Regions from separate parts of the Pseudomonas sp. H2_A10 genome, predicted to be linked through region 1. Evidence: predicted binding sites of a transcription regulator. Region 1 holds the regulator's gene; each other region holds the start of a gene.

Region 1 (4,252 bases):
AGGAAATCCTGAAGGATCTCTTCATCGGCGCCGAAGCTCATGTGGGTGCTCCTTAGAAGCCTAAACTGGATAACAGGTCATCTACGTCATCCTGACCTGACACAACGTCTTCACGTTTATCGGCATGAATCTGCGGACCTTCACCCTTGGCGAGATGTTTTTGTGGATCTTTTTCCGAGAGGATCGCTTCGCGGTCATGTTCAATGCCGGCAAAACGGTCAACCTGGCCTGCCATAAGCACCAATTTGAGCAAGTTGCTTTCCACTTCGGTGACCAACTGGGTCACACGCTTGATCACCTGACCGGTGAGGTCCTGGTAATCCTGGGCCAGCAAAATATCGTTGAGGTTGCTGGAAACCGTGCGGTTTTCCTGCTCGCTGCGCGACAAGAAGCCTTCAACCCGACGTGCCAGCTCACGAAACTCCTCAGCCCCGACTTCCCGGCGCATGAAGCGGCCCCAATCGGCGCTCAGGGCCTGGGCTTCAGTGGCCATGCCGTTGACCAGGGGCGTGGCGTTCTCCACCAGGTCCATGGTGCGGTTGGCCGCCGCCTCAGTCAGCCTGACCACATAGGACAGGCGTTCGGTGGCATCGGTGATCTGTGAGATTTCTTCGGCCTGGGGCATGTGCGGGTCAATCTGGAAATTGACAATCGCACTGTGCAGCTCGCGTGTGAGCTTGCCCACTTCCTGATACAGGCCGCGGTCACGGGTCTGGTTGAGCTCATGGATCAACTGCACCGCGTCGCCGAACTGGCCTTTTTCAAGGCTGTCGACCAACTGGTGAGCATGTTTTTTCAGGGTCGACTCAAAGTCTCCCTGTGACGTTTCGTTATGCTCCATAGCTCCCCCGCGATGGCATCAGCCGTGGATGCGTTCGAAGATTTTTTCGATCTTCTCTTTCAGAGTCAGTGCAGTGAATGGCTTGACCACGTAACCGTTAACACCCGCCTGGGCAGCTTCGATGATCTGCTCACGCTTGGCTTCGGCGGTGACCATCAGCACGGGAAGGCTGCGCAGCTTTTCGTCGGCCCGCACATGACGCAGCAAGTCGATACCGGTCATGCCCGGCATGTTCCAGTCGGTTACCAGAAAGTCGATGCTCCCGCTGTTGAGGATCGGAATCGCCGTAAGGCCATCATCCGCCTCGACCGTGTTTGTGAACCCAAGGTCACGCAACAGGTTTTTTATGATCCGCCGCATCGTTGAGAAGTCATCAACGATGAGGATTTTCATGTTCTTGTCCAATTCGACCTCCAAGCAGTCTTAAACGCGCCCAGCACCTGGACGCGTCATTTCAATCAACAGGCATTACACAAAAAGGACTGCCGGGGGCACCACGGGCCGAACCCGCGAAGATCCATCACCTTCGCGGTATCGCTTTGCAGTGTCCCCACACTGCCTGTCAGCGCGCTCGCCACTCTCCCAAACGCCCCCGCAAGCGAGCGGCGCACTGGCTGTGTAACTGGCTGACTCGCGATTCGCTGACCCCCAGGACCTCACCGATTTCCTTGAGGTTCAGCTCTTCGTCGTAGTACAGCGCCAATACCAGTCGCTCACGCTCAGGCAAATTGGCAATCGCGTCCGCCAACGCACCCTGAAAGCGTTCATCTTCCAGGTCTCGCGCCGGCTCCATATGAGTACTCGCGCCGTCCTCGTGCAGCCCTTCGTGTTCACCGTCCTGCAACAGGTCGTCGAAACTGAACAGGCGGCTGCCCAAGGTGTCGTTCAAAATCCCGTAATAATCGTCGAGACTCAATTGGAGTTCGGCCGCAACTTCGTGATCTTTAGCGTCGCGACCGGTTTTTGCTTCAATTGCGCGAATTGCGTCACTGACCATGCGCGTATTGCGGTGTACCGAACGAGGCGCCCAATCACCCTTGCGCACTTCATCGAGCATGGCGCCCCGGATACGGATACCCGCATACGTCTCGAAACTCGCGCCTTTGGTGGCATCGTATTTGGTTGACACTTCGAGCAGGCCAATCATGCCGACCTGGATCAGGTCTTCTACCTGGACGCTGGCGGGCAGGCGTGCCAGCAGGTGATAGGCGATGCGCTTGACCAGCGGCGCATAACGCTCGATCAACTCGCCCTGACTGTCACGGGCGGACTTCTTGTAGGCGTTATAGCCGTTCGCTGTCATAGCACGGGTCCTGCGCTCGTCTGATGTACCAATCGCTCGACGAAAAACTCCAGATGCCCCCGTGGGTTGGCGGGCAACGGCCAAGTATCGACCTTTTGGGCAATAGCCTTGAACGCCAATGCGCATTTGGAACGAGGGAACGCTTCGTAGACCGCACGCTGCTTTTGCACAGCCTTGCGCACACACTCGTCGTAGGGAACTGCACCGACGTATTGTAAGGCGACATCGAGGAAGCGATCCGTGACCTTGGTCAACTTGGCGAACAGGTTGCGCCCTTCCTGCGGGCTCTGGGCCATGTTGGCCAGTACGCGGAAGCGGTTCATGCCGTAGTCACGGTTAAGTAATTTGATCAGGGCGTAGGCGTCGGTGATCGAGGTGGGTTCATCGCAGACCACCAGCAACACTTCCTGCGCCGCGCGCACGAAGCTGACCACGGATTCGCCGATCCCGGCGGCGGTGTCGATCACCAGCACGTCGAGGTTGTCGCCGATATCGCTGAATGCCTGGATAAGGCCGGCATGCTGCGCCGGGCTCAGGTGCACCATGCTCTGGGTGCCGGAGGCGGCCGGCACGATGCGGATCCCGCCAGGGCCTTGAAGCAGCACATCGCGCAGCTCACAGCGCCCCTCGATCACATCGGCAAGCGTGTGTTTGGGCGTCAACCCCAGCAGAACGTCGACGTTCGCCAGTCCCAGGTCAGCATCCAGCAGCATGACGCGACGGCCAAGTTCTGCCAGGGCCAGGGACAAATTCACTGACACGTTAGTTTTTCCGACGCCACCTTTGCCGCCGGTCACCGCGATCACCTGTACGGGATGCATGCTGCCCATTTTATTTCTTTACCTTGTCTTGCTTAGACGCAGGCTACATGGCTTGGCCGCGTGAATCGCTTGCAGACCATCGATGTAGATACTTTTCACGGTGTTCATCTGACTCAACCGACCCGTTTTGCCGGGTTGTGATAGAGATCGGCGAACATGTCGGCCATCGCTTCCTCGCTAGGCTCGTCTTGCATTTGTACGCTGACGGCGCGGCTGACCAACTGATGACGGCGCGGCAGATGCAGATCATCCGGGATCCGCGGCCCATCGGTCAGGTAAGCCACCGGCAGTTCGTGGCTGATAGCCAGGCTCAGCACTTCACCCAGGCTGGCGGTTTCATCCAGTTTAGTCAGGATGCAACCGGCCAGCCCGCAGCGTTTGTAGCTGTGATACGCAGCGGTAAGAACCTGTTTCTGGCTGGTGGTTGCAAGCACCAGGTAATTTTTTGACTTGATGCCACGCCCGGCCAGGCTTTCGAGCTGCATACGCAACGCCGGGTCGCTGGCTTGCAGGCCGGCGGTGTCGATCAGCACCACGCGCTTGCGCAGCAGCGGGTCGAGGGCATTGGCCAGGGATTGACCGGGGTCGACATGGGTAACCGGCACATTGAGGATGCGGCCCAGGGTCTTGAGCTGTTCCTGGGCGCCGATACGGTAGCTGTCCATGCTCACCAGCGCGATATTCTGGGCGCCGTACTTAAGCACATAACGGGCGGCAAGCTTGGCCAGCGTGGTGGTCTTGCCCATGCCGGCCGGGCCGACCATGGCGATCACTCCGCCCTCTTCCAAGGGTTCGATCTGTGGCGTGGTGATCATCCGCGCCAAGTGGGCCAGCAACATGCGCCAGGCCTGGCGAGGCTCTTCGATTTCGTGGGTCAGCGCCAACAGGTCGCGGGACAACGGGCCGGACAGGCCGATGCGTTGCAGGCGACGCCACAAGTTGGCCTGTTGCGGTTTGCTGCCTTGCAGTTGGGTCCAGGCCAGCGAGCCGAGCTGCACTTCGAGCAACTCGCGCAGGCCATTGAGTTCAAAGCGCATCGAGTCGAACGCGCGCTGGTCGACTGCGGCGGCCGGGGCGGGCGCGGCAGGACGCGGCGGTTCGATGAAAGTGGGCTCGACCAACGGCTCGGCAGCCGTCAGCGGCAGGCCGGCGAACAACTGGCGATTGGTGGTGGCATCGCTGTCGCCGCGCATGCTCAGTTCGGCCTGGGCCGAGACGATGCGCGAGGCAGTCTTGCGCAGCTCGTCTTCAAGCTCCATGTTCGGCACGCGCGGCGCCAGGGCCTGG
Region 2 (4,252 bases), 210 kb from region 1:
CCGCTGCCCATGAAACAACCCACCGCCACCAGCGAGCGCACCGACAACCGTGAAAGCCCGCAGACCCCGTGCCCGCTGGTGCAGCCGGCGCCATAGCGCGTACCGATCCCCACCAACACCCCCGCCAGTACCAGCGCCACGCCACCGACCTGGAACGAGGGCTGCGGCAACGGCGCGCCGAGTAACCAGATCAGGGGCGAGGCGATCAACCCCGCGACGAACACCAGCGCCTCCCCCCGACCATCGCTACGCCTGGACAGCAGGCTGCCGAGCAGACCGCTGATACCGGCAATGCGCCCGTTGAGCAGCATGAACAGGCCGGCGGACAAACCTATCAAGGCACCGCCGAGCAGGGAGGTCCATGGGGTGAAATCGGCGGAGAGGCTCATGGTCGGGACAGCCTTCGGGGATTGGGGGAGTGCATCGATAGCACAGTTTCTGCCCGTATTGCGTGAAATGCCGGTGGTAGATGGGGCGGCTCAAGCCCTGGGGCGCAAGCACCGCTATGATTTTGCGGTGCTGCCTGCATTTCTTTCACCGCTATCTGCCTAACGCACGCATCGTCCGCCCTGAAGACCTGATCCCGGCCGGTGGCGCAGCGGGTATTGCCGCCGCCTTCAATACACCCCTGGCGGAACGCGTGGGGCCTGATGTTTCAAACGACGAAGCGACTCACCATCCTGTTAAGGTCGACCGCCAACTTTGACATTTCTCCGCACGCGCTGGCGGTTTGACTGGCGCCCGCGGAACTCTGCACGGCCAGCTCTCGAATGCTGACCAGATTACGGTCGACTTCACGCGCTACATGAGCTTGTTCTTCAGACGCAGTGGCTATCAAGGTGTTGCGCTCGTTGATCTGCGTAATGGCCTTGGCGATCTGGTCCAGTGAAGTGCTGGCTTCCTGGGCGACGTCGAGGGATTGGGTCGCCAGCTCTTTGCTTTTGCTCATGGCTTCCACCGCTTCGGCTGAGTCGCTCTGCATGGCGGAGATCATCTGTTCGATCTCTTGCGTGGAAGACTGCGTTCGGTGCGCCAGCGCCCTGACCTCGTCCGCCACCACGGCAAAGCCGCGCCCTTGCTCACCGGCCCTTGCGGCTTCAATGGCTGCGTTCAGCGCCAGCAGGTTGGTCTGCTCGGCGATGGCCCTGATCACTTCGACGACTTTGTTAATGCTTTGAGCGCGCTCTGACAGCACCTGAATCTTGTCGCTCGTGGTTTCAACGTTGCCGCTCAGTTTTTGAATGGACTTCAGTGTTTGAGAGACGCGCTCCAGGCCGGTCTCAGTGAACCCCTGGGTGCGACGCGACTCTTCGGAGGCCGACTCTGCATTGCGGGCCACCTCGTCAACCGCCGCGCTCATTTCGGTTACGGCGGTGGCCGCCTGGTTGACCTCATCATTTTGTGAAACAAGGCCTCGACTGGATTCCTCCGTGACCGCCGTCATTTCTTCTGCGGCCGAGGCCAGCTGCGTGGATGAATCACTGATCTGCATGATGGTTTTGCGCAGGTTTTCCTGCATCTGGGCCAGCGCTTTTAACAGGCGTGCGGCTTCATCCTTCCCGCTGACCTGCACTTCTTTGGACAGATCACTGCCGGCTATGCGTTCGGCCACGGACAGGGCTGTACCTATCGGAGTGGTGATGCTCTTGGTCAGAAGGGTCGCCAGCGCGATAGTCAGGACTACGACACCGGCAATAAGGCCACTGATTACCCAGATGCCTTCGGCGTAAGTGGCGGTTGCGTATTGCCCAGCGGCTGTCGCGCCATTGTTGTTGTAGTCAGTCAGGGCTTTGATCTCGCCCTCCAACCGATTCGTCAACGGGCGGATGCCTGTACTCACCTGGCTTACCGCTGCAGGTATGTCAGCGCGCGCCATCAAAGGTTCGAGAATGTCCAGCTGTTTGGCATATGCATCGGCGGACGCTTTAACCACTAGATACAGGGTGCGCTCGTCGTTGCTCGCGATCAGTGGTTCATACTGGGCTACCGCATCCGCCAAGACCTTCCGGTAGCCTGCAAAGGAGGCAACGGTCGACTGAAGGGTTGTAGGGTCAGCGAGCGCGCGCTGAGTTTCAAGCCTCAGCCGCATCACGCCGGAGTTCATTAATGCTGTTTGCCTGATACTTGGCAGCCAGTTGGTTTCAATATCTTTTTCTGCATCCCGCAGTTTGCCCATCTGCACTGCGGCGACTGCGCCGAGTACAAAGACCAATACGATGATTGACGCGAAAAACATGGAAGCTCGTGGAGCTACGTTAAGGTTTCTAAGGTTCATGTGAGCTTCCTGGCTGCGAGGGGGTGCGGGTTAGTCAGGGTATCGACCTGACGTTGGGAAACTTAATCGGGCCGCTTTGGATATTCATGCCACGTCAACGCGCCAGCTGTTACGGTGACCACTCCTGGGGCCAGGGTCGGTGAGGCACTGTGTATCCAGAGTCCATACTTCTGCCGTTGAACCGTAAGAAAGGGATTTTCATGAGAGCGTTTCTGATGGCAGGCCTGGCCTTTGCCGTGAGCGGCTGCGGCAATATTTCCAATATCCGTGCTTATTCCACGGCTTATGTTGAACCCGCCGCGGGTGATACCGCACGCTTGCGCATCATCACCAATGGCATGGCGCGTGGCGTGCCGGGCAGCGATTGCATCGACTGGCGTGTTCCCGGCGCTGGCGTGATGGCGGTGGCCGAATCCGGCTTTGCCGACCAGAATAACGGCCGCAGCCTGGGCATGCCCGAGAGCAACCGTCGGGTGGAGGCGAAAGGCCAGGCGCTGGCGCGTACCGAACTGAAGGTCCCGGCGGGTAAACCGTTCGCGATGAACTTCCAGAGTGAAGGCCACGTTTGCGCCGGCTATTCCTATAGCTGCCAACAAACCTTTCGTTTCACCCCTACGGCGCATCAGGACTATGAATTGATCCTGTTGGACAGTGGCCGGTGTCTGGTCGCGTTGCAGCGTTTGAATGCAGGGGGGGAACCTGCAAATGAGGCTGTTGAGAAGGCGGGGCTTTGTAGAGCGATGGATGTCTTTTAATAGCGAGCGTCTGGGAAGGGGGCGGGTAAACGAACCCACCCCCGTTCCGCGTCAAAGCCCGCTTCGTTACTTCAATTTAATGAGTGTGTTGGATCGAAAAAAACCATGAGTCAGATCTGCATTTCAAACCCAAGAACCTCCCTGCGCATTCGTTGGCTGAAAGCGCTATTGCCGTTCTCATTGCTCTTTCTGATGTTTGGCGCTGAGGCCGCCCTGGGGGCCGTGAGCGACAAAGCAGTTAGCCTTTTCGCGGCAGGGCAGTATCAGGCGACGATTGAGGAAGCGGATCGCGTGCTTGAAGCCGACCCTGCCAACTCCGAGGCGTTGAATATCAAGGCGCTGGCAGTCTCTGTGCTGGGCGATGACCGTACCGCCATCGTCCTGGTTACCCAGGCACTGGAGGCGGCTAAACAGAACGGCCAAGCCTCGACCGCGCAACAGGCGACCTACTGGAACAACCTCGGCTATCTTCACGAGCGACTACGCAATTTCGAGATTGCCCTTGGCTACTATGAAACATCCTTGAAAATGCGCCTCGCGGTACTTGGCACGGATGACCTGATAATTGCCGACAGCTACAACAACATCGGTACCGCGCAGAGCAAACTGGGCCGATATGAAGAGGCCTTCGAAAACCTGCGCAAAAATATCGCGTTGAGAAAGCGACTGCTCGGCGACAACGACGCTTCGGTAGCCGTCTCGCTGAACAACTTGGGCAATGCCTATAACCTCCAGGGCAAGTACGAGGCGGCGCTGCCGCTTTTTCAACAGGCGCTGGATATCGACATGGCCCTGCATGGTCCGCGCCATCCGACGGTCGCCATCCGCTGGAACAACCTCGGCGACGCCTATCGCGGCCTGGGCCAGTACGATAAAGCGGAAGCCTTCCTGACGATGGCGCTGAACAGTGACCAGGCAACGTTTGGCGAGCATCACCCCAAAATAATTTTGCGCCACTTCAACCTTGCGCGAGTCTACGAGGCTCAAGGCGACACCGCCAAGGCACGCGCCGCCTATACAAAGGCTCTTCAGATACTCAGGCAGGTCGACCCCGATGACTTGGCGCAAATCCGCTACTTCGAAGAAAAACTGCGAACACTGCAAGGCTAGTGTGTGCGCATCGGAGGGGCATTTTTTTCATGCGTCTCTCCCATGCCGACGCTTGCGTCAGAACCCTTGGCTGAAGCTGATGCCGCGCATAATCGAGAAACGTGGGTCGATC
Region 3 (4,252 bases), 140 kb from region 1:
TATAGGCAGACTAAATAGCGAGGCAAGCATGGGCAAAGAGCACAAGGCCAGTATTGACGGGGATCAATGGGCGCAGTGTGCGCGGGAACATGGGTGGTTATGGGATGTCGCATCGGGCCCGGCGGCGGGTACCGCGCCGACGCTGATCCTGGCCCACGGCGCCGGCGCCCCGATGGACTCGTCTTTCATGAGCGACATGGCTGCACGCCTTGCCGGGCATGGCGTGAACGTGTTGCGCTTCGAGTTTCCCTATATGGCCCAGCGTCGGCTGGACGGCGGCAAACGCCCACCGAACCCGGCGCCGAAACTGCTGGGTGCCTGGCGTGAGGTGCATACCGTAGTGCGACGCCATGTCGCTGGGAAGCTGGCCATCGGTGGCAAGTCGATGGGTGGGCGCATGGCCAGTTTGTTGGCCGATGAAGTCGGCGCCGATGGCCTGGTGTGCCTGGGGTATCCCTTCTATGCGGTGGGTAAGCCTGAGAAACCACGGGTCGAGCACCTGGCGGGCTTGAAAACACCGACGCTGATTGTGCAGGGCGAGCGCGATGCCTTGGGCAATCGGGCGGCGGTAGAAGGCTATGATTTGTCGCCGAGCATCGAGGTGATGTGGCTGGAGGCGGGGGATCATGACTTGAAGCCGTTGAAGGCTTCCGGGTTTAGCCATGAGCAGCATGTGGAGGCTGCGGCAGTGAGGGTGGCCGGGTTTCTCGGCGCCCTCTAGGGCCCTATCGGGGGCAAGCCCCCGATAGCGGTTTACCGGTTAAACCGCTCCACCAGCGAGTACTGGGTATTAGCGGTATGCGTCAGCTCTTCACTCAACTGCGCCGAGTTCAACGCCTGCTCCGAGGTCTGGTCCGCCAGCAACGCAATGGTGCTGATATTGCGACTGATCTCCTCGGCCACCGAGCTTTGTTCCTCGGTCGCCGCGGCGATTTGGGTTGTCATGTCGGTGATATGCGCCACCGCCTCACTGATGCCCACCAGCGCCTGGTCTGCTTCCATCACCCGCGCCACGCCTTCTTCGGCCTGGCGATGCCCGGCGTCCATGGTCTGTACGGCGGCGGAGGCGGTTTGCTGCAGCTTGGCGATCAGGGCATGGATCTGCCCGGTCGATTCAGCCGTGCGTTGCGCCAGTTGGCGAACCTCGTCAGCCACTACCGCAAAACCACGGCCCATTTCGCCGGCACGTGCCGCTTCGATGGCTGCGTTCAATGCCAGCAAGTTGGTCTGGTCGGCAATGCCTTTGATCACGTCAACCACGCCACCGATCTCGTCGCTGTCCTTGGCCAACTGCGTGACGGTCACCCCCGTTTCCCCGACGGCCAGCGACAAGCGCTGAATCGCCTCGCGGGTTTCCCCGGCGATATCGCGACCGCGACCGGTCAGGCGGTTGGCCTCCTGGGTCGCATCGGCGGTGCGCTGCACGTGGCTGGCCACTTCCTGGGTCGTCGCCGCCATCTGGTTGACCGCCGTGGCCACCTGTTCGGTTTCGACGCGCTGGCGTTCCAGGCCGCTGGAGCTGTTGTGCGCCAGGGTGTTGGACTGCGCGGCTTGGTCGTTGAGGTGTTCGGCGGTGTCCTGCAAGCGCGTAAGACAGGTCTTCAGACGTGCCTCCTGGCTGAGGATCGACATCTCCAGGCGCGCCTGGGCGCCACGGCTGTCGGTGTACATCTGCGCGATCAGCGGGTCGGACGTGGTTTGCTCGGCCAGGCGCAACAGGCGCTTGAGCCCGCGCTGCTGCCAGCTCAGGCCCAGCAGGCCCAACGGTACCGACAAGCCCGCCGCCAGGGCAAAGCCCCAGTGGGAATTGAGCGACGCGCCGATCATGAAACTTAACTGGCTGATCAGGATAAATGGCACCCAGTCCTGCAACACCGGCAGCCACTTGTCCCGCTGGGGAACGGCCGACTTGCCCTGGTTGATGCGTTGGTAGAGCGCTTCGGCCCGGCGGATCTGCTCGGTGGTGGGCTTGATGCGTACCGATTCGTAGCCGACCACCTGATTGCCTTCGAAGACCGGCGTCACATAGGCGTTAACCCAGTAATGATCGCCCGTCTTGCAGCGGTTCTTGACAATGCCCATCCATGGCAAGCCTTGTTTGAGCGTTGACCACATATGCCCGAACACTGCAGCCGGCACATCCGGGTGACGTACCAGGTTGTGCGGCGCACGCAGCAGTTCTTCACGGGAGAACCCACTGATCTCGACGAACGCGTCGTTGCAGTAAGTGATCACGCCTTTGGCATCTGTGGTGGAGATCAACCGTTGCTGAGCGGGGAAGGTACGTTCGCGCTGGGTAACGGGTTGGTTATTACGCATGGTTTTTTTATCCGCAAGGCTTTGAAGGGTTGTCGGCCGTGATCTGTGATTGTTGAGTGGATTTTCCGATAAGCAGTGTAGACACAGTCCCGGCGCAAGGGCGCGAGCATTCATGTGGCGTACACCGATGGGCTGCAGAGCGTGGGGTGTTTTTGCGGGCGTTCGGTTGTTTGAGGCGCAAAATCGACACGTCCCTTGGCAGGCTTTTTTCCTGGGCCATAAAAAATAGTTTTTGTCTGTCGGATGACGGGTCTTTTCCTAGACATAAATGACCATTTAAATAAGAATGTTCGGGGTAATTTGTAAGAGAAACGCCATAACCTCCTCCAAACGCTCCGGCGATTTGATTTTTTAGCTCAAAGACTCTAGTCGCTTTGCTTTCGAGTCTGTTCGTCGCGAGGAGGCGAGGGCGACGGCCGAAATAAAATGACATTGCGTAAAGGAGTACAGTGTGGCACTCGTTCCAGTCATTATTTGCGGCGGTGCGGGTAGCCGTCTGTGGCCTGTTTCCCGTTCAGCGCATCCCAAACCGTTTATTGAATTGCCAGATGGTGGCAATTTAATTCGGAAGACTTATGCTCGTGCCTTGGCTTTGGAGTCGGTCAGCGAAGTATTGACCATCACCAATCGTGATCTTTATTTCAAGACGCTCGATGAGTACGGCGCGCAGGCTCCGGAATTCACCAATTTAAGTTTCGTTCTGGAGCCATTCGGACGTAATACGGCTGCCGCAGTCGCACTCGCGGCCCAGGAAGTTGCACGAACTCATGGGCAAGATGCCATCATGTTAGTGCTGCCTGCCGATCACTTAATAGATAATCACGCTGCATTTGCCCAGGCCGTTTGCTCTGCTTCGGAACTGGCAAAAGACGGCTGGCTGGTGACGTTCGGTGTAAAACCGGAGTTTGCGGAAACCGGTTACGGCTATATCCAAAAAGATAATGACGGCCCCCTTGGTAATGGGTTCAAGGTCAAACGTTTCGTCGAGAAACCGGACCTGGAAACGGCTCAAGGGTATGTGGTGTCGGGCGATTATTTTTGGAACTCCGGCATGTTCTGCTTCCGCGCGGGTACGCTGATCCAAGAAATGCAACTGTGCGCGCCGGATGTATCCAGCGCCGTGGACGCGTGCCTCGCAGGTTCCGGCACGATGACGGGTCACAGCCACCGCAGCCTGCACTTGGAGCCGGGCAGCTTTGCCAGGGTGCCGGACATCTCCATCGACTTCGCACTGATGGAGCGCTCAAGCAAAGTGGCGACGGTGCCTTGTGACATCGGTTGGAGCGATATCGGTTCGTGGAACGCCATGAGTGAACTGTCCCCGGCGGATGAGCACGGCAATCGCATTGACGGCGAGGCTATTTGTCATAACTCCAACAACAACTATGTGCGCAGCCATCGCCGACTGGCGGCTTTGGTCGGCGTTCAAGACCTGATCATTGTCGACACGACCGATGCCCTGCTGGTTGCACACAAAGATCACGCGCAAGACATCAAGGCTATCACTGCTCAGTTGAAGAAAAATGGGCATCAGTCCCATCTGGACCACACCACCGTGCGTCGTCCGTGGGGGGCCTACACCACCTTGGAAGACGGGCAGCGCTTCAAGATCAAGCGCATTGTCGTCAAGCCCCAAGGTTCGTTGTCGCTGCAGATGCACCATCACCGCAGCGAGCACTGGATTGTGGTCAGCGGTATGGCACGCGTGGTCAATAATGACCGCGAATTTCTACTCAATACCAATGAATCAACCTTCATTCCTGCCGGGCACACCCATCGGCTGGAGAATCCGGGGGTCATTGACTTGGTATTGATCGAAGTGCAGAGCGGTGATTACTTGGGTGAAGACGATATCGTGCGGTTCGAGGATATTTACGGTCGGGCCGGCATCTGAGTCATGCGCCGTTGGAAACACGTTTGAGGGCTCGCGGTT

The links. The regulator FliA, encoded in region 1, starts transcription of late flagellar genes. The targets are predictions, from matches to a motif close to CTAAAGTTTNNNNNNNNNNNGCCGNTAA.
Region 2: AB4O23_RS13275 (methyl-accepting chemotaxis protein) is a predicted target of FliA. The motif match lies at 2,315-2,342, and genes of this name have one in related genera.
Region 3: AB4O23_RS11750 (methyl-accepting chemotaxis protein) is a predicted target of FliA. The motif match lies at 2,349-2,376, and genes of this name have one in related genera.

Annotation. Positions count from the first base shown of each region.
Region 1 covers NZ_CP162821.1:2,651,032-2,655,283, reverse strand. Annotated here, with positions in the region: gene AB4O23_RS12420 (chemotaxis protein CheA) at 1-41, opposite strand, end outside; gene AB4O23_RS12415 (protein phosphatase CheZ) at 53-841, opposite strand; gene AB4O23_RS12410 (chemotaxis response regulator CheY) at 860-1,234, opposite strand; gene fliA (RNA polymerase sigma factor FliA) at 1,404-2,144, opposite strand; gene fleN (flagellar synthesis regulator FleN) at 2,141-2,974, opposite strand; gene flhF (flagellar biosynthesis protein FlhF) at 3,079-4,252, opposite strand, start outside.
Region 2 covers NZ_CP162821.1:2,860,345-2,864,596, forward strand. Annotated here, with positions in the region: gene AB4O23_RS13265 (YeeE/YedE family protein) at 1-389, opposite strand, end outside; partial or broken gene AB4O23_RS13270 (chloride channel protein) at 524-634, shown strand; gene AB4O23_RS13275 (methyl-accepting chemotaxis protein) at 656-2,236, opposite strand; gene AB4O23_RS13280 (hypothetical protein) at 2,491-3,030, shown strand; gene AB4O23_RS13285 (tetratricopeptide repeat protein) at 3,136-4,140, shown strand.
Region 3 covers NZ_CP162821.1:2,512,251-2,516,502, forward strand. Annotated here, with positions in the region: gene AB4O23_RS11745 (alpha/beta family hydrolase) at 29-721, shown strand; gene AB4O23_RS11750 (methyl-accepting chemotaxis protein) at 754-2,319, opposite strand; gene AB4O23_RS11755 (mannose-1-phosphate guanylyltransferase/mannose-6-phosphate isomerase) at 2,771-4,213, shown strand.